DNA from 2 places in the Oceanimonas pelagia genome. Region 1 is predicted to be linked to the other one. Evidence: predicted binding sites of a transcription regulator. Region 1 holds the regulator's gene; the other holds the start of a gene.
What was found. Region 1 encodes LexA, which represses DNA repair genes until DNA is damaged. Its sites were predicted from a motif close to ANCTGTNTNNNNANACAGNT; they were not measured.
Positions count from the first base shown of each region.

Region 2: the regulator LexA is predicted to act here: its motif matches at 1,311-1,330, upstream of ruvA (Holliday junction branch migration protein RuvA).

Region 1 covers NZ_CP118224.1:3,074,233-3,089,987, forward strand. Annotated here, with positions in the region: gene PU634_RS14685 (tRNA (cytidine(34)-2'-O)-methyltransferase) at 47-523, opposite strand; gene dinF (MATE family efflux transporter DinF) at 528-1,889, opposite strand; gene PU634_RS14695 (SCO family protein) at 1,917-2,564, opposite strand; gene cyoE (heme o synthase) at 2,557-3,453, opposite strand; gene PU634_RS14705 (COX15/CtaA family protein) at 3,390-4,421, opposite strand; gene PU634_RS14710 (hypothetical protein) at 4,430-4,861, opposite strand; gene PU634_RS14715 (SURF1 family protein) at 4,851-5,531, opposite strand; gene PU634_RS14720 (DUF2909 family protein) at 5,561-5,767, shown strand; gene PU634_RS14725 (cytochrome c oxidase subunit 3) at 5,783-6,652, opposite strand; gene PU634_RS14730 (cytochrome c oxidase assembly protein) at 6,666-7,193, opposite strand; gene ctaD (cytochrome c oxidase subunit I) at 7,190-8,785, opposite strand; gene coxB (cytochrome c oxidase subunit II) at 8,804-9,925, opposite strand; gene lexA (transcriptional repressor LexA) at 10,255-10,869, opposite strand; gene ubiA (4-hydroxybenzoate octaprenyltransferase) at 10,948-11,820, opposite strand; gene PU634_RS14755 (chorismate--pyruvate lyase family protein) at 11,820-12,368, opposite strand; gene PU634_RS14760 (flagellar basal body-associated FliL family protein) at 12,533-12,934, shown strand; gene glpG (rhomboid family intramembrane serine protease GlpG) at 12,912-13,763, opposite strand; gene glpE (thiosulfate sulfurtransferase GlpE) at 13,760-14,080, opposite strand; gene PU634_RS14775 (ATP-binding cassette domain-containing protein) at 14,125-14,829, opposite strand; gene livG (high-affinity branched-chain amino acid ABC transporter ATP-binding protein LivG) at 14,829-15,593, opposite strand; gene PU634_RS14785 (high-affinity branched-chain amino acid ABC transporter permease LivM) at 15,590-15,755, opposite strand, start outside.
Region 2 covers NZ_CP118224.1:2,036,316-2,052,070, forward strand. Annotated here, with positions in the region: gene ruvB (Holliday junction branch migration DNA helicase RuvB) at 1-657, opposite strand, end outside; gene ruvA (Holliday junction branch migration protein RuvA) at 661-1,263, opposite strand; gene ruvC (crossover junction endodeoxyribonuclease RuvC) at 1,410-1,931, opposite strand; gene PU634_RS09665 (YebC/PmpR family DNA-binding transcriptional regulator) at 2,061-2,801, opposite strand; gene nudB (dihydroneopterin triphosphate diphosphatase) at 2,816-3,244, opposite strand; gene aspS (aspartate--tRNA ligase) at 3,248-5,011, opposite strand; gene PU634_RS09680 (DUF72 domain-containing protein) at 5,223-6,065, shown strand; gene cmoA (carboxy-S-adenosyl-L-methionine synthase CmoA) at 6,189-6,917, shown strand; gene cmoB (tRNA 5-methoxyuridine(34)/uridine 5-oxyacetic acid(34) synthase CmoB) at 6,914-7,921, shown strand; gene PU634_RS09695 (ATP-dependent zinc protease family protein) at 7,918-8,682, shown strand; gene PU634_RS09700 (inactive transglutaminase family protein) at 8,688-10,202, shown strand; gene PU634_RS09705 (alpha-L-glutamate ligase-like protein) at 10,195-11,166, shown strand; gene rluB (23S rRNA pseudouridine(2605) synthase RluB) at 11,297-12,232, opposite strand; gene PU634_RS09715 (L-threonylcarbamoyladenylate synthase) at 12,242-12,862, opposite strand; gene rnm (RNase RNM) at 12,881-13,705, opposite strand; gene PU634_RS09725 (anthranilate synthase component 1) at 14,089-15,636, shown strand; gene PU634_RS09730 (aminodeoxychorismate/anthranilate synthase component II) at 15,633-15,755, shown strand, end outside.

The DNA.
Region 1 (15,755 bases):
CCAGATTGGTCAATAAACAATCACATTCAATGAATATGCGTCCGGCTTAGTTCTGCACCGGGAGGGCCCCGGCAAAGCCCTGCTGACGCCAGGCCTCGTAGCTGATCACCGCCACCGCGTTGGACAGGTTGAGGCTGCGGCTGTCGGGCTGCATGGGAATGCGAATGCGAAAACCGGGCTCAATGCCGGCCAGCACCTCATCGGGCAGCCCCCGGGTTTCGGGGCCAAACAGCAACACGTCGCCAGGCCGGTAGCTCGCCTCGTGATGGTGCCGGCTGCCCTTGGTGGTGCAGGCGAACATGCGCCGGCCGGCCATGGCCTGCACAAAGGCGGCGTAGTGTGGGTGCACGGTAATGCGACCGTAATCGGCATAGTCCAGCCCGGCCCGGCGCAGGCGTTTTTCGTCCAGGCTGAAGCCGAGGGGCTCGATCAAATGCAGCCGGCAGCCGTTGTTGCGCACCAGGCGCATAATGTTGCCGGTGTTGGGGGCAATTTCCGGCTCGTACAGGGCAATATCAAACATAGGGTTATTTCTCCGCGGGCAAGGCGTCGGGAACAAAGGCACGGCGGCCATCCAGCCGCCACCAGGCCCAGCCCAGGGTCAGGCCACGGGCCGCCATAAAACACAGCATCGCCAGCCAGAGAGCGTGATTGTCCAGCCCCCGAGCAAGCCACCATACCGGAAAGAACACCCCCAGAGTGGACACCAGCATCATGTTGCGCATGGCCCGCCCCTGGGTGGCACCGATAAAGATGCCGTCCAGCACAAAGCACCAGCACGACACCAGCGGCATGGCCACCAGCCAGGGCAGAAAATCGCCGGCCTGCTCGCGCACTTCTGTGATGGTTGTGATCTGGTGCACCAGCGCCTTGCCGGCAAATGCAAACACCAGGGTAAACAGCACTGCCACCAGGGCGCCCCAGAACAGGTTAAGGGCGCAGGCCAGCCGGAAATGCCTCCGGCTGCCCCGGCCAATGGCCTTGCCCACCATGGCTTCGGCGGCATAGGCAAAGCCGTCCATGCCGTAGGAGATAAACATCAGAAAGTTCATCAGCACGGCATTGGCGGCCACGACGGCGTCTCCCAGCCGGGCGCCCTGAAAGGTCATGAACACAAAGGTCAATTGCAGGCACAGCGCCCGAATGAAAATGTCCCGGTTCAGCCCGAGCAGGCGGCGAAAGGCCGCGCCGTTCAGGGCGTCGCGCCAGCAGCCGGCCGCCGGCCGCAGTCCGCGCCGCTCCAGGGTGCGCCACACCAGCCAGGCTCCCAGCCCGGTGGCGGCATAGTCGGCCAGCACCGAAGCGCCCGCGGCCCCCTTCACCTGCCAGCCCAGTCCCACCACAAACCAGATATCCAGCACTATGTTGGCACCATTGCCGAGGATCAGCAGCCACATGGGCGCCCTGGCGTTCTGGTTGCCCAACAGCCAGCCCAGCAGCACCAGGTTGGTGAGCGCCGCCGGTGCGCTCCAGATACGCACACTCACATACTGACGACCATACTGTTCCACCTCGGCACTGGCCCCGGCCAGACTGAACGCCAGTTCGATAATGGGCGCTTGTAGCAACAGCAAGCACAGCGCCAGTCCCCAGGCCAGCAGCAATGCCCGGGCCAGCACCCCCAGCAGCTCCGGCTCGTTGCGGGCACCAAAGGCCTGGGCGGTGAGGCCGGTGGTGGACATGCGCAAAAAGCCCAGCAGAAAAAACAGCAGGCTGATAATGGTGGCGCCCACCGCCACCCCGCCCAGGTACCAGGCCTGCTCCAGGTGGCCAATCACCATGGTGTCGACCAGCCCCAGCAGGGGCACGGTAATGTTGGACAACACCATGGGCAGCGCCAGGGCAAACACCCGGCGATGCCGGTCGGCATTAAAAAAGGACGTCTTCAAGAAAGGCTCGTAACTACAAAAGAAGCATCAGCCGCGCCAGCGGGCGATAATGCGTTCCAGGTCCTGCAGCAGCAACTGACCGTCCACCAGGGGCATGCCGCTGCCTTCGTCAAACACCGGGCGGAACGAGGCGTGCAACTCGCCATTCGGGTTCACCAGGGCGATGGAGGCGGAGTGATCCACCAGATAGTCCTGGTCGCCGCGCTCGTGTACGCCGTAGATCAGCCCCAGTTGCTGCACCGCCGGCATCAGTTGCGCATGGCCGGCGGTGGCGGCGATAAACTCGGGGTTAAAATGAGCGGTGTAGGCCTTGAGCCGTTCGGGGGTATCCCGGCCGGGATCGGCGGAGATAAATACCACCTGAGTCTTGTCGCTCAATTGTTTGAGTTCAGGATAGATGCGGGCCAGGTCCGACAGGGTGGTGGGGCAGATATCCGGGCAATAGGTATAGCCCACAAAGACCAGGCTCCAGTGCTCCCGCAGGCGCTGCTCGGTAAAGGGCTGACCATTGGCATCGGTCAGCGCCATCGGCTTCAGTGGCCGGGGCTCGGGATAGACCACCACGGCCTCGGTCAGGGTGCCGGCCCGCTTGTTGTACCAGGCAACCCCGCTCAGGGTGCCCGCCACCAGCAGGGTCAGCACCAGTAACCAAATCAGCTTGCTCGTGTTAGCCATAGTCTATCCAGTGATCCGCCAGAATAAGAACAAACAGCCACATCAGGTGACTGATTGAAAAGCGGAAACATTGTAATGCGGTTTGCGGCCCGGGTCTAAACTTGAGCCGCCAGGCCCACTGCACAAAGCGCAGGTTAAGCAGCAGCGAACCCAGCAAATAGACCGGCCCCGACATGCCCACCACCCAGGGCAGCAGGCACACCAGGGAGAGCAGCAGGGTATAAAGCAGCACGCAGGTTTTGGTGAACGCAATGCCGTGGGTCACCGGCAGCATGGGAATTTCCGCCCTGGCGTAATCGTCCCGCCGGTGAATGGCCAGCGCCCAGAAATGGGGGGGCGTCCAGGTAAAGATGATCATCACCAGCAGCAGGGCATGGCCGTGAAATTCACCGCTGACCGCGGTCCAGCCCAGCAGGGGCGGCATGGCGCCGGCCAGGCCACCGATCACGATATTCTGCGGCGTGGCCCGCTTCAGCCAGACGGTATAGACCACCGCATAGCCCAGCAGGGACGCCAGGGTCAGCCAGGCGGTCAGGGCATTGACCAGCAGCAACAGCACCGCCAGCCCGCTGGCCGACAACGCCAGGGCAAAGGCCAACGCCGGTGCCGTGGCCACCCGGCCCTGAGCCACGGGCCTGTGGTGAGTGCGCGCCATTTTGATGTCGATGCGCCGATCCAGCACATGGTTGATGGCCGCCGCCCCTCCCGCCATCAGACCAATCCCCAGGGTGGCCGCCAGCACCGTCAGCGGTGACGGCAGGCTGTCGGTCAAAAACATGCCGACCACGGCGGTAAGCAGGATCAGCGCCACCACCCTGGGTTTGGTCAGCGCGAAATAGTCCCGCCAGACTCGTACTCCCGTGGCGGATAATGCCAGGCTTCGTGCCATATTGCCTCCCTGTGGCGCCCCAGGCGCTCTCCCGTTCCCGTTAAAATAAGCAGCAAGACGGCGGCGCCGCCATTGTGCGCCACCGCCACCCACAGCGGCAGGTGCAGCACCACATTGGCCAGGCCCAGCGCCAGCTGCACCAGCACCATGCTTGCCAGTGCCAGCCCCCAGCCGCGCAGACCGGGCCGGCGAACGAGCCGCCAGGCCAGGGCCAGCAACAGCAGTGCCGTTACCATGGCCCACAGCCGGTGAGCGGCGTGTATGGTGGCCCGCTCCGCCTGACTGAGCACCCCGTACTGGTAGTTCTCCGCCGGCATGCCGTGAGGATGAAAGGCGCTCCATTGCCACTGGCCCAGCCAGTCACCCTGGCACACCGGCAGCTCGGTGCAGGCCATGGCCGCATAGTTGGCGGCGGTCCAGCCTCCCAGTGCAATCTGCAGCACCAGTGCCGCCAGCGCCAGCCGGAACAAACCGCTCAGATCACGCCCATCATGCCGGGTGCCAGCGTGTGTTCCATGCCGGCACCACAGCCAGAACAGCAGCGACAATATGGTAAAGCCACCCAGCAGGTGGCCCATGACCACAAAGGGCAACAGATTGAGGGTAACGGTGAGCATGCCGAGCGTGGCCTGGCCGATTACCAGTGCCAGCAGCACAAAGGCCGGCAGCCGGTAACGGCGGTTGCTGTGTTTCAGGGAGCACAATGCCATCAGCAGTATGGTCAGCCCCAGGGTGCCGGCGGCATAACGGTGGATCATTTCATTGCGGGCCTTGGCCACTTCCAGCGGCGCATCGGGAAAGCGCGCGGCGGCCAGGGCATGCTCCCCGGCGGTGGCCGGCACATAATGAAAGCCGTAACAGCCGGGCCAGTCGGGGCAACCCAGACCGGCATCGGTGAGCCGGGTCCAGGCTCCCAGCACCACCACAACCAGAGTCAGCACAAAGGCAAAGGCGCAGAGCTTGTGCATGGTGCCTCCTATCCCGCCCGGGAATACTTGAGCAAACGGCGCAGATCCTGCAACAGCCGCCGCCCGGTGCTGATGTTTTGCTGCTCGTCCCCCACCAGGGGATAGCGCATGATCAGCAGGCCCGGCGGATCGGCGATATACACAAAACCGGCTTCCAGCACGTCTCCGGCGGGCCGTTGCACCACGGTCACCCGCTCTCCGTCCCGCCCCAGGGCCAGGTTCAGGTTGGTGAGCATTCGGCTGGCAGACTCGCAATAGTCACAATCTTGCGGGCGGCTCAGCACCAGCCGCCACTGCCTGGCCGGGCCAATATGGCCCTGTACCCATTCGCCATGGCCCCGGGTGCCGGCGTTGAACCAGCCCTGCTCCAGTACCAGCCAGGCCAGTGCCAGCGGCAGCAGAAAAACACCCAATAACGCCAGTACCGGTTTATGCGTCATGTCGCCTCCCATGCCACCACCAGGCCGCCAGCCAGATGGCGAAGGTCATGGCAAACCATTGCACCGCATAGCCGAGGTGCTTTTCCGGCCCCATCGACACCGGCTGCCAGCTGCCGGCATCCATATCGGTTTTCAGTACCATGGGCAGCACCGGCTGACCCCAGCGACCTGCCAGCTCATCGGGATCCAGGCTGGCGACGCGCCGGGACAGAGCGTCACGGTCGGTGTCGCCCAGTGACAACGGCGGTTGCCAGGGCCGCACCAGCACACCGGCCACGATCACGGCACCGTCGTCAAGATCCTCCACCGGCGGCAACCGACTGCGATCACCGTGCGCCGGCCACCAGCCCCGGTCCACCGCCAAAAGCCCCAGTGGTGTTTGCAACGGCCGGATCAGCCGGTAACCGGCCCGGCCCTGCTCAATCTGGTTATCGAGAAACAGCTCGCCGCCGGCCAGAAAGACTCCCCCCGTCCGCAGCCGGTACCCAAAGGGGCTCTGCATGGCCAGGGCCTCTTTCAGCTCCAGCTCCACCTGGCTGCGCTGCTCCCACTCCTGCAGCAGCCGGCGTTTTTCATCGGCCCTGGACAGCTGCCACACGCCCATGAACACCATCAGACCGGTCAGGACGGCCGTCAGTACCAGTAATCCCCCGCGTTTTCCTATACTCAAGGCGTCGTCCTTTGTCCCGGGTCTCATCCATGTTATTGAAACTGCTGGTTTTACTTTTGCTGCTGCTGATGATTGGTAACCTGATGCTGGGCCTGCGCGCCATGCTCCAGCGGCGGGATCCGGCACTGATGGCCCGTTATATCGGCCGCCGCCTCTGGCTGGCCGCCATCATTCTGGCCCTGCTGATCCTCGCTCTGGCCAGCGGTCTGCTGATCCCCAATCCCATACCTTACTGAGCACCAAACGAACCCTTACAAAATATAGACAAACACAAACAGGCACAGCCAGACCACGTCCACAAAGTGCCAGTACCAGCTGCTGGCCTGAAAGCCGAAGTGCTGAGCCGGAGTGAAGTGCCCCTTGTTGACCCTGAGCCACATGATGAACAGCATCAGAGTGCCCAGGGTGACGTGGGCGCCGTGAAAGCCGGTGAGCAAAAAGAAGGTGTTGCCGTAAATGCCGGAGTCGAGTCGCAGCCCCAGCTCCTGATAGGCGTGCACGTACTCCCATATCTGCAATGCCAGGAACAGGGCGCCCAGCAGCACGGTAACTCCCAGCCATTGCTTCAGCCGGCCACGCTGTTCCTGCAACAGCGCCAGATGGGCGGCATGCACCGTGACCGACGAGCTCAGCAGAATGATGGTGTTGACCAGCGGCAGCCCGAGCCAGCCCATGGCGGTGGTTTCAATACCGCCGGGGGTGCTAAGCAGGGGCCAGACCGCATTGAATTCGGGCCACAGCACCTCGTGGGTCATGGCATTGTTGCCGGCGCCACCCAGCCAGGGCACCGCCAGCACCCGGGCATAAAACAGGGCACCGAAGAAGGCGCCAAAGAACATCACTTCCGAGAAAATGAACCAGCTCATGCCCTGGCGAAAGGAGCGGTCCATCTGCTCGCTGTACAGCCCCTGATGGGACTCACTGATCACATTGGAGAACCAGCCAAACAGCATGACGGTCATCACCAGGGTGCCGGCGGCAAACACCAGGGGCCCGGCAATGCCGGCGATGCCGGCGGCCCACATGCCCGCTCCTGCGGCCAGCAGAAACAACCCCAGCGCCCCCACCACCGGCCAGGGGCTTTGCGCCGGCACGTAGTATTTTTCCGTTTTGACCGCCATGCTTGCCTCCTTGTCAGCCTTGCCCGGCCGCCTGCTCGCTGATGTCGTAAAGGGTGTAGGACAGGGTAAACACCTCAATGTCGGCGGGCAGCGCCTCATCCACGTAAAAGCTCATGGGCATCACCGCTCGCGCCCGGCCATCGAGAGGTTGCTCCTCAAAACAGAAGCACTCGGTCTTGCGCAGGTAGCCCGCCGCTCGCCCCGGCGACACCGAGGGAATGGCCCGCAGCACCCGGCTGTCCACGCCCGGATTGGTCACGGTAAAGTCGACCCGGTGCATTTCCCCCGGATGCACGGCCAGCCGGCGTACCGAAGGGGAAAATTCGCCGCCCAGGCCGGTGTGCTGATAGGTCACAAACTCCACCGTCACCAGCCGCGCCTCGTCCACGCCCTGAGCGGTCATCGCCGCCGTGCTGGCGGTTTTGCCGTTCAGTCCGGTGATGTCGCAAAACACGTCATACAGGGGCACCAGGGCAAAGCCAAAACCGAACATGGCCAGCGCCACCAGGCCCAGCCGCCGGGCCTTTTTGACCGTATTCATCCGTCCACCTTCGGCGGGGTGTCAAAGGTGTGGTAGGGCGCCGGCGACGGCACCGTCCATTCCAGGCCTTCGGCGCCCTCCCAGGGTTTGGCCTGGGCCCGCTCGCCGCCGCGAATGCACTTTACCAGCACCGCCACAAACAGGAGCTGGGACAGGCCGAAGGCGAAACCGCCGATGCTGACCAGGGCATTGATGTCGGCAAATTGCAGCGAATAATCGGGAATACGCCGGGGCATGCCGCCCAGGCCGAGAAAATGCATGGGGAAGAACAGAATGTTCACCGACACCACAGAGCACCAGAAATGCCATTTGGCCAGGCGCTCGTCAAACATGTGGCCGGTCCACTTGGGCAACCAGTAGTAGGCCGCCGCCATGATCGAGAAAATGGCTCCCGACACCAGCACGTAATGAAAATGCGCCACCACGAAATAGGTGTCGTGATACTGAAAGTCCGCCGGGGTAATGGCCAGCATCAGGCCACTGAAGCCGCCGATGGTGAACAGCACGATAAAGGCCAGGGCGAACAGCATGGGCACTTCAAAGCTGAGGGAGCCACGCCACATGGTGGCTACCCAGTTGAACACCTTGACCCCGGTGGGCACCGAAATCAGCATGGTGCAATACATGAAGAACAGCTCCGCCGCCACCGGCATGCCCACGGTAAACATGTGGTGCGCCCACACCAGGAAGCTGAGCCCGGCAATGGACGCAGTGGCATACACCATGGAGGCGTAGCCGAACAGCCGCTTGCGGCTGAAGGCAGGCACGATGGCCGAGATAATACCGAAACTCGGCAATATCATGATGTACACCTCGGGATGGCCGAAGAACCAGAAGATATGCTGGAACATGACCGGATCCCCGCCTCCGGCAGCTTCGAAAAAGCTGGTACCGAAATACTTGTCGGTCAGCACCATGGTCACGGCGCCGGCCAGCACCGGCATGACCGCAATCAGCAGAAAGGCGGTGATCAGCCAGGTCCAGCAGAACAGCGGCAGTTTCATCCAGGTCATGCCCGGTGCACGCAGGTTCCAGATGGTAACAATCACGTTGATCGCCCCCATGATGGAGCTGATGCCCATGATATGAATGGCAAACACAAACAGGGCGGTGCTGTCGGGGCCATAGGTGGTGGACAGGGGCGCATAAAAGGTCCAGCCGAAATTGGGGCCGCCACCGGGCACAAACAGCGAGCTCAGCATCAGCACAAAGGCGAAGGGCAGGATCCAGAAGCTCCAGTTGTTCATGCGCGGCAGCGCCATGTCGGGCGCGCCGATCATCATGGGAATCATCCAGTTGGCCAGGCCGACAAAGGCCGGCATCACGGCACCGAACACCATGATCAGGCCGTGCATGGTGGTCATCTGGTTAAAGAAGTTGGGCTCTACCAGCTGCAGCCCGGGCTGAAACAACTCGGCCCGGATCACCATGGCCATGCCCCCGCCCACCAGAAACATGGTGAGGCTGAACAGCAGGTAGAGACTGCCGATATCCTTGTGGTTGGTGGTGAACAGCCAGCGGCTGATGCCCTTGGCGGGACCGTGGTGATGCTCATCCACCAGGTGAATATTCGCGGTTTCCGTGCGATCCATCTGCGCCATCACAGCCCCCTATTGTTCCTGTCTGGCCTGGTGAATATCTTTTGGCTGCACCAGGTCGCCGGTGTCGTTGCCCCAGGCATTGCGCTCGTAGGTGATCACCGCCGCCAGCTCCTTCAGCGCCAGTTGCTTGTCAAAGCTCTGCATGGCGGTACCCGCCTTGCCATACAGCACTATGTTGATGTGAGCGGCCCGGTCGTTCAGCACCAGCTCGCTGCTCCTGAGCGCCGGAAAGGCGCCGGGAATGCCTTCGCCATTGGCCTGATGACAGGCGGCACAGGCCTTCTGATAGACCTGCTCACCCAGCGTCATCAGCTCGTCCCTGCTCATGTTCATGGCCAGCAGTTCCTGCTCGGCGGCCCTGGCCTCGGCCTGCTCGGTTTTGCGCCGGGCCAGCCAGCCATCAAATTCCTCGGGAGAGCGGGCATCCACGACGATGGGCATAAAGCCGTGATCCTTGCCGCACAGCTCGGCGCACTGGCCACGATACAGGCCCGGCTGCTCGATGCGGGTCCAGGCCTCGTTGATAAAACCGGGAATGGCATCCTTTTTCACCGCGAAAGCCGGCACCCACCAGGAGTGGATCACATCGTCGGAGGTGATCAGAAAGCGCACCTTGCGCTCCGTGGGCAGCACCAGGGGATGATCCACCTCCAGCAGGTAGTGCTCCCGCTTGCGCACCTCACCGCTGATCTGTTGCGGCAGGGTAGCCAGCAGGCTGTAAAACTCCACGTCTTCGTCAAAGTAACGGTAATGCCACTTCCACTGAGAGCCGGTGATCTGCACGGTGAGATCCGGCTTTGAAGCGTCTTCCATCGCCACCAGGGTTTTGGTGGCGGGAATGGCCATGGCCACCAGAATGAGAAAGGGAATGATGGTCCAGAGGATCTCGACCCTGGTGCTTTCGTGAAACTGGGCTGCCCGGGCGCCTCTGGACTTGCGATGGTGAATAATGGCCCAGAACATGGCCCCGAACACCAGCAGACCGATGACCGCGCAGATGGTGAGAATGGTCATGTGCAGGCCATACACTTTCTGGCTGATTTCGGTGACCCCTTCGGTCATGTTGAGGCGGACCTGGGCCTCGGCGGGCAGGGTTGCCAGCAAGGACAACAGCAGCAAAATCGGCTTCACGCGCACCCCCATCGTTTCATCCTGTAACACCGGAGCACTTGAATTCGGCATTGGTGGCCGCCGAACGACCGCATCCCTTCCATTCGGCTGACTCTAAGTAAAGCAGCAGTTAAGGAAATGTAAAATATAAAGAAATGGGAGATTGGGGATTGGGGATTGGGGATTGGGGATTGGGGATTGGGGATTGGGGATTGGGGATTGGGGATTGGGGATTGGGGATTGGGGATTGGGGATTGGGGATTGGGGATTGGGGATTGGGGATTGGGGATTGGGGATTGGGGATTGGCAGGCCACCATAAGTTTGCGGCCTGCCGGGTCAAGCGGGTTTGTCAGAAGTCGCCGTTGCGGATCACCCCCACCGCCAGACCTTCGATAATCAGCTCCTGGGTACGCAAGTCCACCTCAATGGGCGACAGCTCCTCGTTTTCGGGCACCAGGCTGACCTTGCTGCCCTTGCGCTGAAAGCGCTTCACCGTGACTTCGTCGTCGAGCCGGGCCACCACCACCTGGCCATTGCGGGCCTCCCGGGTCTTGTGCACCGCCAGCAGATCACCGTCCATGATGCCGATATTCTTCATGCTCGTGCCCCGAACCCGCAGCAAAAAGTCCGCCGAGGGATGGAACAGGGCGGGATCGAGCCGGTAATGACTCTCGATGTGCTGTTGCGCCAGTATGGGTTCACCGGCGGCCACCCGGCCCACCAGCGGCAGGCCCTGTTCTTCTTCCGCCTCTTCCCCGGCCAGGCGAATGCCCCGGGAAGTACCGGGCATGATTTCAATCACGCCCTTTTTGGCCAGCGCCTTGAGGTGCTCTTCCGCCGCATTGGCGGACTTGAACCCCAGCACCCGGGCAATTTCCACCCGGGTGGGCGGCATGCCGGTTTGCTGAATGTGTTCCTTGATAATGTCCAGCACCTGCGACTGGCGGGGAGTAAGGGCTTTCATGGTGAAACCTGTCTGTTTATACAGTTAACTGTCAGTATATCCAGTAATGAGTCCAGAGCAAGTCCCAAAGCCTTTCACTTACCACAGCGCCAGCACCAGACCGGCAAAGATGGCCATGCCGACGTGGTTGTTGTTAAGAAAGGCGCGAAAGCAGGGCATGCGTTCCCGGTCGCGGATCAGCCGCTGCTGATACACAAACAGTCCGGCAGCCGCCAGCAGCCCCCAGTAAAAGGACGCGGCCAGCTCAAACACCCCACCCGCCGCCACCAGCAGCAACAGGGTGGCCAGCTGCAGCAGACCCACGATCAACTTGTCGCGGCGGCCAAACAGAATAGCGGTGGACTTGACCCCGATTTTGAGGTCGTCGTCCCGGTCCACCATGGCATACATGGTGTCGTAGGCCACGGTCCAGGTGAGGTTGGCGGCAAACAGCAGCCAGAGCCCGGGGGGCAGGCTGTTGCTCTGAGCGGCAAAGGCCATGGGAATGGCCCAGGAAAAGGCAATGCCGAGAAACAGCTGGGGCAGATGAGTCACCCGCTTCATAAAGGGATAGAGCGCCGCCCAGAACAGGCCGGCAAAGGCCAGACCAATGGTGAGGGCATTGGTGGTCAGCACCAGCACAAAGGAAATGCCCACCAGCAGGGCGAAAAAGCCCAGTGCCTGGCGCTCGGTGAGTTCACCGGCGGGCAGCGGCCGGGCATGGGTACGCTTGACGTGGCCGTCGATATGGCGATCGGCGTAGTCGTTGATCACACAGCCGGCGGAACGCATGGAAAACACCCCGGCCACAAACACCAGCAGCAACCAGGGGGATGGCAGGCCCTCGGCGGCAATCCACAGCGCCCACAGGGTAGGCCACAACAGCAGCAGGGTGCCGATGGGCTTGTCGAGCCGGGCCAGAGCCAGGTAGGCGCGCCAACGCGGCCGTGAAAAAGAAGTCAGGGTGGTCATTACACTATATTCCGGTAGGGTGCCGAAGCCGGCAGAAAGAGTTCGGTCACCAGCACCCGGGCGGCACCGGTGCTGAGAGTGGAGCGCCGGGCCCAGGGCAAGGTATCGCTCAAGGCGGCATTGAACCCGGCACGGGTCTGCAACCGCCGATACTCCACCGCGGAGAGCTCGGCAAGATCAAAGGGAGTCCGTTGCAGATCCGTCGCTTCAAACATCAACTCTCCCAGCGCCTTGCTGCCCAGCCCGGCCAGTGCCGGCAATGCCGCTTGCGTGGCGGAGGAATAGAGCGAGCTGGCGTACACCCAGGGCACCTCATCGCACAACAGCAACACTTCCCGGCAATAGGCCTGCCCGGCCTGAAGGCGCTCCACCTGAGCCGGCGTGAGCGGACGCAACACCGAATCGGACAATACCTGTACCCGGAAGTGCCGGCAGTGACGACGCAGCCGCCGGGTCAGCGAGCCCGGCTCGTGCAGCCAGTCGCCCAGGGCGGATGACGCCGGTGCTGAACGGCCCCAGCGCCAGTCACTGTCGACACTGGGCGTCATGGTTGTTTGCTGAAGTGGCAAAGACATAAAAATGACTTGGGTCCTGCTTTGGCGGTAACATCACCACCGCATTTTCGGGCCATGATACAGAAAACCGTCGACGGACTTGACCGCACCGGCAAATATTTAAACAATGCCCGCTCTCTCATTGCTCGGAGACTCATATGTTTCGGTTACTTGCCCTCTGCCTGCTGCTGGCGGCCCCGGGCACGCTCAGCGCTCAGGAGGAAACGGCGGCACCCGCCGGGCCCATATACTACACCATGACACCGGACATTATTACCAACTACCAGAACTCCGGGCAAAACCTGGGCTATGTGCGGGTGGCGGTGGAGCTGATGCTGGAGCGCCCGGAGCAACTGACGGTAGTGGAAGAGAATATGCCGCTGCTGCGGGATGCGCTCAACGACTTGCTGGCGGAAAAAAGCCGGCAGGAAATCCGCTCCCTGCCGGCCCGGGCCGGGCTGGCCGATGAGGGCCGGGAGCGGCTCAACGAGCTGCTGTTGCAGGAAACCGGGCAAACGCCGGTACGCCGCCTGCTGTTTACCACCTTCCTTTATCAGTAACCCGCCGGCGATTGTCCAGCCAGGCCTGCAACAAGCCGATGAGCGCGCCGCCCAGGTGCGCCATGTTAGCCACCGGCGTGCCCAGCAGGTCGGCAAAGCCCAGCACCAGCCACACCAGCATAAACACCGCCATGCCGTCGGGCAGGCCCATGCCCCGAGCCGGGTTGAGCCGGCCGCTGAACCAGACATAGGCCAGCAGCGCATACACCACTCCCGACAGGCCGCCAAAGCGCGGGCCGCTGGCCCAGAACTGCAGCAGGTTGGGCAGCACCGCCGCCACCAGCAGCAGCACCAGCAGCTTGCCGCTGCCCAGCCGCCGCTCCACCATGCCGCCCAGGTACCACCACCAGAACAGGTTGAATACCAGGTGCATCAGGGAAAAGTGCATCAGCGCCGGGGTAAAGGCGCGCCAGAATTCGGTGCCCAGCAGCCATTCGGCCCGGGGCGGAAACGACAGCACCCCAAACATGGGCAGGCCCAGCCAGCTCAGGCCGTAAACCAGCAGGCAGGCCAGCAGCACCAGCAGATTCACCGGCCCGGTCTGGCGCAGCAGGTCGCTGATCCAGCCGGTTTGCCGGGCCCCGTCGGTAAAGCGGGCGTGGCTGTCGCCCCGCTTCCAGGACGCTTCCTGGTAGCGGGGATGAAACGGCTCGGCCAGAAAACGCTTGACCTCCCGCTGGGCCTGCTCGAAACGGGATTCGTCCACCAGCCAGATATGCACGTTACCGTCGTCGTCCTGAGTCAGCTCGCAGTGCAGGCCAAGCTCACTCAGATAGTCCACAAAGGCCTGGGCCCGGCGCGGCTCGTCGAGCACCAGCAGCGCCTTCACGACTGGCCGACCACCGGCTGGCTGCGCCGCCAGGCCTCGAAGCCGCCGTCCAGGCTGTAGACTTCCTCAAAGCCCTGATTCACCAGATACTGGGCCGCGCCCTGACTGCTGATGCCGTGATAACACATCACGATCACCGGCACGTCGTAATCCACCTCATTGGTAAAGGCCACCAGGCTGTCGTTGGTCAGGTGAAAGGCGCCTTCGGCGTGCGCCAGGGCAAAGGACTGGGGGTCGCGAATATCCACCAGCCGGGCCCGGCCCTCGCTCAGCATGATGTGGGCGTCGTCCACCGAAATATGGGCAAACTGATCCATGAATTCCTCCTCATTAATGTGGCGCCAGTGTACCCAATTCGGCTTCAGCCGCCCAGATAGGCGTTACGCACCCGCTCGTTCACCAGCAGGGCGGCACCGGTATCGGCCAGCACCACCCGGCCGTTTTCCAGCACATAGCCCCGGTCGGCCAGCTTGAGCGCCTGGTTGGCGTTCTGCTCCACCAGAAAGATGGTCATGCCCTTTTCCTTGCGCAGCCGGGCGATGGTGTCGAAAATCTGATTGATGATAATGGGCGCCAGCCCCAGAGAGGGTTCGTCCAGCAGCAGCAGCCGGGGTTTGCTCATCAGCGCCCGGCCGATGGCCAGCATCTGCTGCTCGCCGCCGGACATGGTGCCGGCGCGCTGATGACGCCGCTCCTTGAGCCGGGGAAACATGGCAAACACCTCGGCCATCAGGCCGGTGTGCTCGCGCCTGTCCACGAAAAAGGCGCCCATGTGCAGGTTTTCTTCCACCGTAAGCCGGGCGAAGATGCGCCGTCCTTCCGGCACAATGGCGATGTCCCGGCGCATGATGGCGGCGGTATCCAGTTCGGACAGGTCCTGGCCCTCAAACACCACCCGGCCCCGGGACGGCCGGGGATCGCCGCAGATGCTCATCATTAATGTGGTCTTGCCGGCGCCGTTGGCGCCGATCAGGGTGACGATCTCCCCCTGCTCAATATGCACGGTCACGTCTTCCAGCGCCTGGATCTTGCCGTAATGGGCACAGATATTGTCGACATGCAGCATCAGGCTTCTCCCAGGTAGGCGTTGATCACATCGGGATGGCTGCGCACCGCCTCGGGGCTGCCGTCCGCCAGGGGCCGGCCCTGGTTGACCACGTAAATATGATCGGAAATGTCCATCACCAGCTTCATGTCGTGCTCGATCAGCAGCACGCTGACCCCTTCGTTATCGCGCAGATCCTGGATCAGCCGGTTCAGCTCCTGAGTCTCGTTCGGATTCAGCCCCGCCGCAGGCTCGTCCAGCATCAGCAGGGCCGGTCGTGCCGCCATGCAGCGGGCGATCTCCAGCCGGCGCTGCTGACCATAGGCCAGGTTGCCGGCGGCGCGGTTGGCAAATTCGGTGAGATTGACCTTTTCCAGCCAGTAATGGGCCCGCTCCAGCCCTTCCCGTTCGGCCCGGCGAAAGCCCGGAGTTTTCAGCAGGCCGGCGAGAAAGTGGGTGTTGAGGTGGGCATGCTGAGCCACCAGCAGGTTTTCCAGCACCGTCATCTCCTTGAACAGGCGCACATGCTGAAAAGTGCGCACCATCCCTAACCGGGCAATCTTGTGGCCGGGCAGACCGGCGATGGCCTGGCCACGAAAGTTGACATTGCCGCCACTGGGCCGGTAAAAGCCCGACAGGCAGTTGAACACGGTCGTTTTACCGGCGCCGTTGGGGCCGATGATGGACACGATTTGCCGTTCGTTCATGGTAAGCGCCACCCCGTCCACCGCCACCAGGCCGCCAAAGCGCATGGTGAGGCCGGATACCTTCAGCAGTTCACTCATGATTTCAGCTCCATGTGGGGGCGATGCATCGGCAGCAGCCCTTGAGGCCGCCAGATCATCATCAGCACCATCAGCAGGCCAAACAGCAGCATGCGGTACTCGTTAAATTCCCGGGTCAGCTCCGGCAGTATGGTCATGATGATGGCCGCCAGCACCACACCA
Region 2 (15,755 bases), 1.0 Mb from region 1:
CGTGCCCCGGGCGCGGCGGGCCATTTCCAGAGCGCCGTCATCGTCGATGGTCAGCCCCAGCTTGCCGGCACTGCGGCTGATGATATGGGCCAGATCCGCCACCTGATAGAACTCCAGCCGCTGCACGATGCCAAAACGGTCCCGCAGGGGCGAGGTCAGAGAGCCGGCCCGGGTGGTGGCTCCCACCAGGGTAAAGGGCGGCAATTCCAGCTTGATGGAGCGGGCGGCGGGGCCTTCGCCGATCATGATGTCGAGCTGGTAGTCTTCCATCGCCGGGTAGAGAATTTCCTCCACCACCGGGCTCAGGCGGTGAATTTCATCGATAAACAGCACGTCACCGGGCTCGAGGTTGGTGAGCATGGCCGCCAGATCGCCGGCCTTTTCCAGCACCGGCCCCGAGGTGGTCTTGATGCTCACCCCCATCTCGTTGGCGACGATGTTGGCCAGGGTGGTCTTGCCCAGCCCCGGCGGACCGAAGATCAGCAGGTGATCCAGGGCCTCTTCCCGCCGGCGCGCTGCCTCGATAAAGATTTCCATCTGGCCGCGCACGTGATCCTGACCGCGATAATCCGCCAGCACCTTGGGGCGTATGGCCCGGTCGATGGCTTCTTCTTCCTGGCGGGGGGCCGGGTTGATAAAACGATCCGCTTCTATCATGGCTTATCCCATGCTTTTCAGGGCTTCGCGGATCAGTTGCTCCGCGTCCATGCCCGGTTTGGCAATTTTCTTCATCAGCTGCTCGGCCTGAGCCGCCTTGTAGCCCAGCGCCTGCAATGCGGCCAGGGCCTCGTCCCGGGCGCCGTCGCCGCCGGCGGCCAGCGCCGCCTCGGGGGCCGGGTTAAACAGATCGTAGCCGCCAAAACCCTTGAGCCGGTCACGCATTTCCACCACCAGCCGCTCGGCGGTCTTCTTGCCGACACCGGGCAGCTTGACCAGGGCGGTGATCTCGCCCTGCTCCACATTGTGAATAAACTGATCGGCGGTCATGCCCGAAAGAATGGCCAGCGCCAGTTTGGGGCCCACGCCATTGGTCTTGATCAGCTCCCGGAACAGCGCCCGCTCGGTTTTGGTGTTAAAGCCAAACAGCAGCTGAGCGTCTTCCCGCACCACAAAGTGGGTCAATACGGTGGCCGTCTGGCCCACATTGGGCAACTCGTAAAAGCAGCTCATGGGCAGGGTGACTTCATAGCCCACGCCGTTGACATCCAGCAGGATTTCAGGGGGCTGTTTTTCGACAATAATACCTTTTAACCGACCTATCACGAAGGCACTCCGCTAACCCGAACAAAACTGGGCCAAGAATAATAAATAACTGGATAAATATCCATGTATCAAAAACGGGGATTCGGGAATGGGGATTAGGGATTTCAGGCTTTCCAGTCCCGAGTCACCAATCCCCAGTCCCTGATTTACCGCATGCGACCGCGCACGGTGCCGCGCACCTGGCCGGCCATGCTGATCAGGCTCTGCCGGGTATGACCGTGGCACAGAGCCACCGCCAGGGCGTCGGCGGCATCGGCCTGGGGCGTGCCCGGCAAGCTCAGCAACCGCACCACCATGTGCTGCACCTGCTCCTTGCCGGCACCGCCCTGCCCCACCACCGCCTGCTTGATCTGGCGGGCGGAATACTCCGCCACCTCCAGCCCGGCGTTGGCGGCGGCGACAATGGCCGCGCCCCGGGCCTGCCCCAGCTTCAGCGCCGAGTCGGGGTTTCGGGCCATAAATACCTGCTCGATGGCAAACAGCTCGGGGCGAAACTGCAAAATGATTTCGCTGACCCCGTCGTAAATTTTCTTGAGCCGGGGCGCCAGCGCCTCGTCGGTCATGCGAATGCAGCCCGAGCCCAGATACTCCATTTTATTGCCGGTCTGGCGCACCACGCCGTAACCGGTAATGCGCGAGCCGGGATCGATACCGAGAATAATGGACATAGGAAGAAGAGCCAATGGTCACCCCCGCAAAGGCGGGGATCCAGAGAAAAGGTGTACGGCTCTGCAGACATGGCATCGTCTGCAGAGCCGCACGGGATCTCCGCCTACGCGGAGATGACATTCCGTTGTTTACAGTTGCTCGGCCAGTTCGTCGGAGATCTCGCCGTTATGGTAAACCTCCTGTACATCGTCCAGGTCTTCCAGCATGTCAACCAGGCGCAACAGTTTGGGTGCGGTGTCTTCATCCAGCTCCGACTTGGTGGACGGGATCATGGTCACCTCGGCGTTGTCGGCGGTCAGACCGCTGGCATCCAGCGCATCCTTCACCGCACCGAACTCGTCCCACTGGGTGTACACGTCGATGGAGCCGTCCTCGTTCACCACCACATCATCGGCCCCGGCTTCCAGCGCCGCTTCCATCAGGGTTTCCTCGTCGGCTTCGCCGTAGCTGATCACCCCCTTTTTCTCGAACAGATAGGCCACCGAGCCGTCGGTGCCCAGGTTGCCGCCGCTCTTGGAAAAGGCATGACGCACTTCCGACACGGTGCGGTTGCGGTTGTCGGTCATGCACTCCACCATCACGGCGGTGCCGCCCGGACCGTAGCCCTCGTAAATAATGGTTTCCAGTTGCTGGCCGTCGAGCTCGCCGGCACCGCGCTTCACCGCCCGGTCGATGGTGTCGCGGGTCATGTTGTTGGACAGCGCCTTGTCGATGGCGGCGCGCAGTCGCGGGTTGGCGGCGGGGTCGGAGCCGCCCTCACGGGCCGCCGTGGTCAGCTCACGGATCAGTTTGGTGAAAATCTTGCCGCGCTTGGCGTCCTGAGCCGCCTTGCGGTGCTTGATGTTGGCCCATTTACTGTGACCTGCCATAACTTGAGTCTCCTTTATTCGGTGTTTATCAGCCTGCCGATGGCGTCCCGGTTGGTCCAGGAGCCGGCCCGGGCGCGGGCTTCCTCAAAGGGCAGCCAGCACTGGTCCAGGTGCTCGGTAAGCCGCACGGCTTGCGGCTCGGGCAGGCATAAACGGAATTCGTATTCCCAGTTGTGGGTCACCCCCGGGCGGTAGCGGTGCCGCCAGTGGGGATAGATTTCAAAACGCACCCGGTGCCCGGTTTCCACCAGTTGCAGGCCGTTGCCCACCACCAGGCCGGTTTCTTCCTCCAGCTCACGGGTGGCGGCCTGCAGCCGGCTCTCGCCGGCTTCCAGGCTGCCGGTCACCGACTGCCAGAAGTCCGGGTTGTCCTTGCGCTGCAGCAGCAGCACCCGATCCCGAGTATGAATAAGGATGAGGACCGACTCCGGGTGCTTGTGCATGGTTTACTCCGCCTTGGGCTGCTCGGTGCGAATGGCAAGCTCCATCAGTGCATCCGGGTTGGCCAGGCTGGGCGCATCGGTGAGCAGGCAGGAGGCGGTAGTGGTTTTCGGGAAGGCAATCACGTCCCGAATGTTGTCGGTGCCGGTCAGCAGCATCACCAGGCGGTCCAGGCCAAAGGCCAGGCCGGCATGAGGGGGCGTGCCGTACTTGAGGGCGTCGAGCAGGAAGCCGAACTTCTCCTGCTGCTCCTCGGCGTTGATGCCGAGCAGGCGGAACACGGTCTGCTGCATGGCATTGTCGTGTATCCGCACCGAGCCACCGCCCACTTCATAACCGTTGATCACCATGTCGTAGGCGTTGGCCACGGCCGCCAGCGGGTTGGCCTCCAGCTCGGCAGCGGACACGTCCTTTGCGGCGGTAAAGGGATGGTGCATGGCATAGAGACGGTCGTCCTCTTCCTCGAACATGGGGAAGTCCACCACCCACAGCGGCTTCCAGCTGTTTTCGACGAGGTTCAGATCCTTGCCCAGCTTCAGGCGCAGGGCGCCCATGGCATCGGCCACCACCTTGGCACTGTCGGCGCCAAAGAAGATGGCATCGCCGTCGGTGGCGCCGGTACGGCTGACAAGCTCGGCCACAATGCCTTCGTTGAGGAACTTGGCAATGGGTGACTGAATGCCATCCAGGCCTTTGGCCGCTTCATTCACCTTGAGCCAGGCCAGGCCCTTGGCGCCGTAAATGCCCACGTACTTGCCGTATTCGTCGATCTGCTTGCGGGAAAGCTGAGCACCACCGGGCACGCGCAGCGCCGCCACCCGGCCCTTGGGATCGTTGGCGGGGCCGGAAAATACCTTGAAGTCGACGTCCTTCACCAGATCGGCCACGTCGGTCAGCTCCATGGCAATGCGCAGATCCGGCTTGTCGGAGCCAAAGCGGCGCATGGCTTCGGCGAAGCTCATTACCGGGAAGGCGCCCAGATCCACACCGGCCACATCCTGCCACAGTTCACGCACCAGCCGCTCCATCACCTCACGCACCTGCTCGGCACTCATAAAGGAGGTTTCCACATCGATCTGGGTAAATTCGGGCTGGCGGTCGGCGCGCAGATCCTCATCGCGGAAGCACTTTACAATCTGGTAGTAGCGATCGAAGCCGCTCATCATCAGCAGCTGCTTGAACAGCTGGGGCGACTGGGGCAGCGCGTAGAAATAGCCCTTGTGCACCCGGCTCGGCACCAGATAGTCGCGGGCGCCTTCCGGGGTGGCCTTGGTGAGCATGGGGGTTTCAATGTCGAGAAAGCCGTGTTCGTCCATAAAGCGGCGCACCCGGCTGGTGACCCGGGCGCGGGTCTTCAGGAAACGGGCCTGCTCGGGGCGGCGCAGATCCAGGTAACGATACTTGAGGCGCTGCTCTTCGGAGTTGTTCTGGTTGAAGTCCAGAGGCAGTGGCGCCGCCTTGTTGATGATGGTGAGTTCGTGGGCGAAGATTTCCACTTCGCCGGTGGCCATGTCCTTGTTTACCTGAGACTCGGGACGCGCGCGCACCACGCCTGTGATCTGCACGCAAAACTCGGCACGCAGGCCGGAGGCCTGGTCGTAGGCATCGGCCTTGTCGGGATCGAAAAACACCTGAACGATGCCTTCCCGGTCGCGCATGTCGATAAAGATGAGACCGCCCAGATCACGACGACGATGAACCCAGCCACTGAGGGTTACGCTCTGGCCAACCAGGGAGGCGTCTACCTGCCCGCAATAATGAGTGCGCATGGAGTCTTCCTATGATGTGCTTTGGCTGCGGCGCCCGGCCGCAGGCTTGAATTGGTCTGTAAACAGCGCGCTAGTATAATCGGAAACCCGAACAGGGGTAAAATCATGTCTTTAAAAGGCGGTAATAGGGAATAGGGACTGGTAAAGGCAAAAACCGCATTCTTCTGGTGCCGATTCCCCGGTCCCTGCTCCCTTGGTTGAAAGGAGAAATATGCCGTTATATCTGGGCCTGAGCCAGTGGTCCCATGCCGGCTGGCCGGGCAGCCTGCTGAGCCGGGGACTGAAAAGCACCGAGCATCTGGCCGACTATGCCCGTGTGTTCAATACCGTGGAAGGCAACACCAGCTTTTACGGCATGCCCGACACCCAGAGCCTGACGCGCTGGGCCGCCATGACCGGTGACGACTTTCGCTTTACCTTCAAGTTTCCGTCCACCGTCAGCCATCAGGGCCGCCTTGGCGACAATATTGCGCCGGCGCAGGCCTTTATTGAGCAGCTCACCCCCCTGCATCACAAGCTGGGCATGCTGATGCTGCAGCTGCCCGCCGCCTGCGGCCCGGAGCAGCTCGACGGCCTGGCGCACTTGCTTGAGGCCCTGCCCGACGGCTTTGAAGTAGGCGTGGAAGTGCGCCACCCGGCCTTTTTTGCCAAGGGCGAGGCCGAGCGCCGGCTTAACCGGCTGCTGCTGGAGCGAGGCGTCAACCGCATTATCATGGACTCCCGCACGGTGTTTGCCGTGGCTCCCGCCACCCCGGCGCTGGCGGATGCCCAGCAAAAGAAGCCAAGGGTGCCGGTGCACATCATCAGCACGGGGCATTCACCCGTGGTGCGCTTTATCGGCAATCCGGACCTCCCCGCCAACACCCCCTTCTGGCAGCCCTGGCTGCCCCGCCTGCGGGGCTGGCTGGATGAGGGCAAGTCGGTCTACCTGTTTGTGCACACCGCCGACAACGTCGAGGCACCGGCCCTGGCCGCCGCCCTCGCCGAGGCACTGGGAATGACCTTGCCCGCCTTTCCCGGTCAGATACCCGATGCGCAGGGAAGTTTGTTTTAAGCACAAAAAGAATTTGTCGCACTCAATGGTGCTCACCAAGACAACCCATTACGCTTCTTTTACAATACCCGCCATTCACCGCGGCAATACGGCCGTGAGCCAGAGTTCAGTATTCACGACACCATGCAAGAAAAAGATCACATCTTCGCCGCGCCCATTGCCCGGCTGGGCGACTTTTGCTTTGACCACAGGGTCGCCGACGTCTTTCCGGACATGATCAAGCGATCCGTGCCCGGTTACTCCAATATCATTTCCGCCATCGGCATGATGACGGCCCGTTTTGCCCAGCCCCATACCCGGCTTTATGATCTGGGCTGCTCGCTGGGTGCCGCCACGCAGGAAATGCGCCGCAACCTGAGCCAGCCCGGCTGCCGCATTGTGGCGGTCGACAATTCCGCCGCCATGGTGGAGCGGGCCCGCAACCATCTGGCCGCCTTTCGCTCCGGGGTGGAAGTGGAGCTGCTGGAAGCGGATATCTGCGACCTGGCCATTGAACATGCCTCCGTGGTGGTGCTCAACTTCACCCTGCAATTCATTGCGCCCGAAAAACGCGAAGCCCTGCTCACCAAAATCCATGCCGGCCTCAACCCCGGCGGCGTGCTGATTTTGAGCGAAAAGTTTGTCAGTGAAGACGACACCGTCAACGAATTGCTGATCGATCTGCACCACGACTTCAAGCGCGCCAACGGTTACAGCGAGCTGGAAATCAGCCAGAAACGCACCGCACTGGAAAACGTGCTGCGCCCCGACTCCCCCGAGCGGCACAAGGCCCGGCTCAAGGACATTGGCTTTGCCCACGTCGACATGTGGTTCCAGTGCTTTAACTTCGGCTCCATGGTGGCCATCAAATGATCGACTTTAGCGACTTTTACCAGCAGATTGCCAAGACCCGGCTCAGCCACTGGCTGCACTGTCTGCCCGCCCAGCTGCACGACTGGCAAAAGCAGCATCAGCATGGCGATCTGGCGCGCTGGAGCCGGGCCCTGCACAAACTGCCCCGCATTCACACCAACCGCATCGAGCTGACAGACCGGGTGGCCATCGGCCAGCCCGGCGAGGTGTCGGCGGGAGAGCAGAAAAAAATCGAAAGCCTGCTGGGCCAGTTTCACCCCTGGCGCAAGGGGCCATTCGAGGTGCACGGCATTCATATCGACACCGAGTGGCGCTCCGACTGGAAATGGGAGCGGCTCAGGCCCCACATCAGCCCGCTGAAATACCGCTATGTGCTGGATGTGGGTTGCGGCAGCGGCTACCACCTGTGGCGCATGATGGGCGACGGCGCCGAAATGGCGGTGGGCATAGATCCGTCCCAGCTGTTTCTGTGCCAGTTCGAGGCCATCAGGCACTTCGCCAATGGTTTTAAAGGGATCCAGGTATTACCCTTAGGCATAGAAGCGCTGCCCGAGCTGCGAGCCTTTGACACCGTGTTTTCCATGGGCGTGCTCTACCACCGGCGTTCGCCCGTCGATCATCTGCTGCAACTGAAGGCCCAGTTGCGTGACGGTGGCGAACTGGTGCTGGAAACCCTGGTGATCGACGGCGATGAACATCAGGTGCTGGTGCCAGGCGAGCGCTACGGCAAGATGCGCAATGTCTGGTTTATTCCAAGCTCGGCGGCCCTGGTGGGGTGGCTCGCCAAATGCGGCTTTGAACATATTCGGGTGGTGGATGAAAGCATTACCACCCAGGACGAACAACGGCGCACCGACTGGATGCGCAACGAATCGCTGGCGGACTTTCTCGATCCGAACGACCCCGGCAAAACCATTGAAGGATACCCGGCTCCCAAGCGTGCCATCATCATCGCCAACAAGCCGGTAGACCCGCAACACAAACCACAAGAGAGTAAAGGATGAACAAAGCGGCCCTGTCATTGCTGATGCCCCTGTTGCTGAGCGCCTGCGCCGGCCAGTTATCCGAGCCCGAGCCCCGGCCCGATCCCGTGTCCGGCCCCGAGCTGGCGGCGGCGCTGGCCGAGCAGGAAAGCCGTCTGGTCACCGCCATGGAAGAGCAGAACTCGCGGCTCAGCACCAGTCACCATGCCTTTATGACTGCCCTGCAGCAGGAAATCCGCAACCTGAAAAAACAGATGAAAGCGGCGCCGCCGGCGGCCACGCCCGCCCCGGCCAGCGAAAGTGAGCCCGCCAGCACTCCCGACAACGAAACCCGGGACGGCAAGCTGGTGGTGGGCGAAACCGAAAGCGTGTGGCTGGACGCGGTCAACGATATGTTCCCCGCGCGCATCGACACCGGCGCCACCACCTCGTCGCTCAGCGCCCAGGACATTACCGAATTTGAGCGCGACGGCAAGCCCTGGGTGAGCTTCAACATGGCCCACGAGGGCGTGGATGAAAAACTGCCGGTGGAAGCGCCGCTGGTACGCTATGTGCGCATTCGCCAGGCCTCCGCCGAGGAGACCGAGCGCCGCCCGGTGGTGGAGCTGACCCTGCGTCTGGGCCGGCTGTCGGAAAAAACCGAATTTACCCTCACCGACCGCTCCCAGATGACCTACCCGGTGCTGCTGGGTCGTGAGTTTCTCAAAGACATCGCCGTGGTTGATATCGCCCGCCGTAATGTGCAGGGCAAGCCCAAGCGCCCCAAAACTTCTAACGAGTAAAGTCCATGTACTCTCGCAAACCCTTTTATCTGATCGTGGCGGCCCTGTTTCTGGTGGGGCTGGCCCTCATGCTGCACCGCCATTTTGTGTATGAGGTGCCCTGGCTGCCCGGCGAGAAACGCCAGATCTGGTCGGTGGAAGCCAAGGTGGAGTTCGAGGCCAACGGCCGGCCGGTAAAGGCCTCGCTGGCGGTGCCCGGCAGTCAGCCCGGCTTTACCCTGATGAACGAGTCCGCCGCCTCTCCCGGTTATGGCCTGTCGTTTGTGCAAACCGAGGGCGGCACCCGGGCCGAGTGGTCCATTCGCTCCGCCACCGGCCATCAGGAGCTGTATTACAAGGTCGACATGATGCTCGACCCCTTTGCCAAGGGCCCCATCGGCAATGCGCCGCCCCAGATCCCCACGGTGGAAGTGGCCGAGCCCTATGCCACCGCCATGGATCAGGTGCTGACCCTGGCCCGGGAGCGCTCGTCCGACAACATTACCTTTACCCGCGAGCTGCTCAAGGAGCTGAACAACGGTGGCCAGAATGCCGAACTGCTGGCCCAGCACAAGTCGGCCGGCCCGCTGTTGCTGGAAATGCTGCACCGTGCCGGCGTACCGGCCCGGCTGCTGAAGGGCCTGCAACTGGAAGACGGCCGCCGGCGCCAGCCGCTGGTGGACGTGGTGCAGGTGTACGACGGCGAACGCTACCAGATTTTCAACCCGGCTACCGGCGATCAGGGCCTGCAGGAAAACCTGCTGCTGTGGGAATACCACTCGGCCCCGGTGCTGGATCTGGTGGGCGGCAGCAACTCCCGGGTCAGCTTCTCCATGCTGGAGCAGGAGCAGCCGGTGAACGTGGCCCTGGCCAAGAAGTTTGACCAGCCCGACTGGATCAACGTGTCGCTCTACAACCTGCCGCTGGAAGAGCAGGCGCTGTTCAAGGGCATTCTGCTGATCCCCATCGGGGTGCTGGCGGTGGTGTTCCTGCGCATTATCGTGGGGGTAAAAACCTCGGGCACCTTTATGCCAGTGCTGATCGCCATGGCCTTTATTCAGACCAGCCTGCTGACCGGCCTGGTGGGCTTTCTGCTGATCGTGGGCACCGGTCTGGTGCTGCGTTCCTACCTGTCGCACCTCAACCTGCTGCTGGTGGCGCGCATCTCGGCGGTGATCATCATGGTCATCGGCATGATCGGCTTTTTCAGTATCGTGGCCTACCAGCTGGGCCTGACCGAGGGCATGAAGATCACCTTCTTCCCCATGATCATTCTGGCCTGGACCATAGAACGCATGTCGGTGCTGTGGGAAGAGGAAGGCCCCAAGGAAGTGCTCAAGCAGGGCGGCGGCTCCCTGGTGGTGGCGGTGATGGCCTTCCTGGCCATGAACAACGAGCTGATCCGTCACCTGACCTTCAACTTCCTCGGATTACAGCTGATCGTGATGGCGGCGGTGCTGCTGCTGGGCAACTACACCGGCTATCGCCTGACCGAACTCAAGCGCTTCAAGCCTTTGGTTGACGAGCTGAAACATGATTAAGAACCTGCTGGCCAAATACGCCTCGCCCTTTGAGCTGGGCCGTCACGGCATTATGGGCATGAACCGGCGCAATATTTCCTATATCAGCCGCTACAACCCGCGACGGCTGTATCCGCTGGTGGACAACAAGCTCAAGACCAAGCAAATCGCCCTGGATGCCGGCGTGACCGTGCCCGATCTGGTGGGGGTGATCGAGTACCAGCACCAGGTGTCCCGGCTGTGGGACATGGTCAAGGACTGGCCGGGCTTTTGCATCAAGCCCGCCAAGGGCTCGGGGGGCAAGGGCATTACGGTGATCGTGGATCACGATCGCCAGCGCTTTACCAAACCCAGCGGCAAGGCCGAGACCATCGAAGATCTGGAACGCCATGTGTCCAATATTCTGGCCGGACTCTACTCCCTGGGGGGGAAACCGGACGTGGCGCTGATTGAAGCCCTGATCAACTTCGACGATGTGTTCGACGGCTTCTCCTACGAAGGCGTGCCCGACACCCGGGTGATCGTGTTCCGGGGCTTTCCCATCATGGCCATGATGCGGCTGTCCACCCAGGCGTCGGACGGCAAGGCCAACCTGCACCAGGGCGCCGTGGGCGTGGGCCTCGACATCAACACCGGCCGGGCCATTCGGGCGGTGCAGTTCAACGCGCCGGTACGCTACCATCCCGACACCGGGCGGGATCTGTTTGAGCTGAAGGTGCCCTACTGGGAGCAGCTGCTCAACCTGTCGTCGTCCTGCTACGAGATGTCGGGGCTGGGCTACATCGGCACCGACATGGTGCTCGACAAGCACAAGGGGCCCATGTTGCTGGAGCTGAACGCCCGCCCCGGCCTGGCGATTCAGACCGCCAACGCCGCCGGGCTGGTGCCGCGGCTGCGCAAGATTGAAAAGCTCGGCCGCAAAATCACCATGACCCCGGACGAACGGGTGGCGTTTTCCCGAAAGGAATTTGCCAGCGAACTTTGAACACACAGCTGGAAGCAAAAACGGTGCCGGGGTTAACCCCGGCACCGTTTTTTTGTAGGCCCGAATTTATTCGGGCAGACATATCAAAATGTTACCTCGTTGTCGCCCCACTAAAGTGGGGCCTACAGGCTTACATCCGTGTCTTGCGCTTTTGCCGCTGGCCGGGCTTGGGGCCCTGGCCGCGGGAGCCGGTGGGTGCCGGCTTTTTCGGGGCCGCGCCGGTGCCGGCGCCCTTGACCCGGGTGTTGTGCTTGCGCACCGCCTTGCGAATGCGGGCCACCTGCTTGTAGCGATCCGGGGCGTTCACGTCCACCTTGCTTTCCTGCTCCGGCGGCAGGCCCACTTCCTTGCGCAGGTAGTTCACCTGCTCCAGGGGCAGCTCGGCCCAGCCGCCCCGGGGCAGGTTCTTGGGCATCTCAATCTTGCCGTAGCGTACCCGCATCAGCCGGCTCACCTGCACGCCCTGAGACTCCCACAAGCGGCGCACTTCCCGGTTGCGGCCTTCCTTCAGGGTGACGTGGAACCAGAGGTTCATGCCCTCGCCGCCGGTGTATTTCAGGGTTTCAAAGCGGGCCTCGCCGTCTTCCAGCATCACGCCCTTGCGCAGCCGTTGCAGCATGGCCTCGTCCACTTCGCCAAACACCCGCACCGCGTATTCCCGGTCGATTTCATGGCGGGGGTGCATCAGCCGGTTGGCCAGCTCACCGTCTGTGGTAAACAGCAGCAGGCCGGAGGTGTTCACGTCCAGCCGGCCCACCGCTACCCAGCGCGCACCCTGCAGCCGCGGCAGGCGATCAAATACCGTGGGGCGGCCTTCCGGATCCTTGCGCGTGCTTACCTCGCCTTCCGGCTTGTGATAGGCCAGCACCCGGCACACGATGTCGCTTTCGGCCTGGGTTTCCACCAGATGGCCGTCTACCCGGATCTGCTCACTGCCGGTAACCCGGTCGCCCAGCACCGCCACCTTGCCGTTGACGCTCACCCGGCCCTGGCTGATCAGACCCTCGATTTCCCGGCGCGAGCCCTTGCCGGCCCGGGCCAGCACTTTTTGCAGTTTTTCAGTCATGATGTTCACTTATTCAAAAGGGGTGAGATCGCCCGCACCTTCGCGCACGATCACCGGGGTGTCGTCATACAGGTCCACCACCGTGGTGGGCTTTGAATCGATCACCCCGCCGTCGATAATCAGATCCACCACCTTTTCCAGCCGGTTGCGGATTTCAAAGGGGTCGTATTCCGCCTCGGTTTCGCCGGGCAAAATCAGGCTGCAGGACATCATGGGCTCGCCCAGGGCCTCGAGCAGGGCCAGGCTGATGGCGTGATCCGGCACGCGCAGACCAATGGTCTTGCGTTTGGGGTTCTGCAGCCGCTTGGGCACTTCCTTGGTGGCCCGCAGAATAAAGGTGTAGGCCCCCGGCGTGTTGTTTTTCATCAGCCGGAAGGCGGTATTGTCGACCCGGGCGTAGGCGGACAGCTCGGACAGATCCCGGCACACCAGGGTGAAGTTGTGGTCCTTGTCGATCTGGCGAATGCGGCAGATACGCTCCATGGCGTTCTTGTCGCCCACCAGGCAGCCGATGGCATAGCCCGAGTCGGTGGGATACACCACCACCCCACCCTGGCGCACAATGGCCACGGCCTGGTTGATCAGCCGTGGCTGGGGGTTGTCTGGATGAATTTCAAAAAACTGACTCATGATTCCTCCCGGAATGATTTACAGAAAGCGCTCCCACACAGGAGTGGCTTCTTTGGGCAGCCACAACTGGCGGCCCAGCTCCCGCCACTGGCTGGGAAAATGAAAATCGGAGCCCACGGACGCGGCCAGGCCGTATTCCTTGCTCCACTTGCCAAGGGTGGCACGTTCCTGCGGACTTTGCTGGGCCATGGACACCTCCATGGCATCGCCACCGGCCCCGGCAAAGGCGGTGAGCATGTTGCGAATCCACTTGTTCGATAAATCGTAGCGGGTGGGGTGCGCCAGCACCGCCACCCCGCCGGCCGCCTGTATGGTGTCGATGGCCTCCTCAAGGGAGCACCAGTCCGGCGGCGCATAGCCGGTGTTACCCCGGCTCAGAAACTTCTTGAATACCTTGCCCATGGAGTCGGCCGCGCCCTGCGCCAGCAGCCAGCGCGCCAGGTGGGTACGGGTAATGGCGGCCTCGCCGGCAATGGCCCTGGCGCCCTCATAGGCGCCCGGGTAACGGGCCTTTTCCAGCCGCTCCCCCATCAGCCGGGCGCGGGCATCGCGACGGGCGGCCTGGTCGGCGAGCAGCTGCGTAAGCCCTGAGTGAGCCGGATCCAGGTTCAGGCCCACCACATGAATTTCCTTGTGCTGCCACAGCGCCGAGATTTCCACCCCGGTCACCAGCCGGATACCGTGCTCGTCGGCGGCGGCCTGCGCCTCGGCCAGCCCCGCCACCGTGTCGTGGTCGGTCAGCGCCAGCACATCCACCTCCTTTTCGGCGGCCCGGGCCAGCAGTTCACCGGGGCTCAGGCTGCCGTCGGAGGCGGTGGAATGGCTGTGCAGGTCAATGCGCATAAAAAATCCTGTGGTCGGGCTTGACTTGGCACCGCAAATATCGTTTAACTGTACCCAGTTTTTCGATTAGCGAGATTGAGCGCCATGTTGCAGCAAACTTCCACTCTGACCATTTGGTGGTGGCACACTCCCTGAAGCGGGTGTGATTTGCTGTATTCATTCAACAGTCTCAGCGAACATAAAAGCCCGCAACTCTGCGGGCTTTTTTATTATCCAGTAAAAGGTGATGCGATGAAACCGACCTCTTTCATTTTTTGGCGATGGCAACCCGAAAACCGGCCTGTTCAGCAACCGGCATTCGCGTCCGTCACCGACGACGACATTGCCAGCCAGGTCATCAGACAGATCCCTGATGATCAGCATTAACACATAAGGAATACCCCATGGCGCAAGGTCAGCTCCACGTTTTATTGCAAGATGCACCCTACACCGATGATCCTCTGGCGTTATACGCCGCCCTCAGCCGGCCCGGCGACAACAGCCTGCTGCTGGAATCCGCCGAAATCGACACCAAGGCGGGCACCCAAAGCCTGCTGATGCTCGACGCCTGTGTGCGTCTGGTATGCCGGAGCCGGGAAGTGACCCTCACCGCCCTCAATGCCAACGGCCTGCCCGCCCTTGAGCTGATAGCCAGTGAGCTGGGGGGCGAACGCACCGACACCCAGCTTACCGTGACCCTGGCAGAGGCCGATGCCGACCAGGATGAAGACAGCCGGCTGAAAGCGCCCTCTGTGCTGGAAACCATTCGGCTTATTCTGACCCGCTTTACCGCCGACAAGGGCCAGCAGCACCTGTTTATGGGCGGCACCTTTGCCTACGACCTGATTGCCTCCTTTGAGCGCCTGCCCGAGGTGGCCGAGGGCATCAACCACTGCCCCGACTTCTGTTTTTATCTGGCGGAAACCCTGATCACCCTGGATCACGTGAAGGAGCAGTGCCATCTGGCCGCCTGCGCCTTTGATGCCGGCGAGCAGGCGCGGCTGCAGGCCCGCCTGAACGCGCTGGCCGCCGCCTGTGGCGAGCGTCATGCCAGCCCCGAGGCCGAGTCCGGCCTGAGCGGCAAGGTCACAGCCAGCAAGAGCGATGCCGAATTTCGCGCCGACGTGGAGCGGCTCAAGGGCAATATCGTCGCGGGTGACATCTTTCAGGTGGTGCCGTCCCGCTGTTTCACCCTGCCCTGCCCCAGCCCGCTGGCGGCCTACGGCAAGCTCAAGCAGACCAACCCCAGCCCCTACATGTTCTATGTGAACGATGAAGACTTCATTCTGTTCGGCGCCAGCCCCGAGAGTTCGGTGAAGTTTGACCATCACAACCGCCAGGTGGAAATGTACCCCATCGCCGGCACCCGCCGCCGGGGCTTTAACCCGGACGGCAGCATCAACCTGGATCTGGACGGCCGCATCGAGCTGGATCTGCGCCAGGACGAAAAGGAAACCGCCGAGCATCTGATGCTGGTGGATCTGGCCCGCAACGACATTGCCCGCATCAGCGAGCCCGGCAGCCGCTATGTCAAGGATCTGCTGAGCGTGGATCGCTACAGCCATGTGATGCACCTGGTGTCTCGCGTAGTGGGCACACTGCGTGCCGATCTCGACGCCCTGCACGGCTATCAGGCCTGCATGAACATGGGCACCCTCACCGGCGCCCCCAAAATTCGCGCCAGCGAGCTGATACGCGAGGTGGAAGGCCAGCGCCGGGGCAGCTACGGCGGTGCCGTGGGCTATGTGAACGGCCTCGGCGATATGGACACCTGCATCGTGATCCGCTCCGCCTTTGTCAGTAACGGCCAGGCCCATGTGCAGGCCGGCGCCGGCGTGGTGTATGACTCCAACCCGCAGTCGGAAGCCGACGAAACCCGCAACAAGGCGGCGGCGGTGCTCAATGCCATCGCCCTTTCCCACGGCACCACACTGGCGGAGGTGAGCTCATGAGCCAGACCATTTTCCTGCTCGACAACTACGACTCCTTTACCTACAACCTGGTGGATCAGTTCCGCGCCCTGGGCGCCACGGTGAACATTTACCGCAACACCGTGCCGGTGGCCCAACTG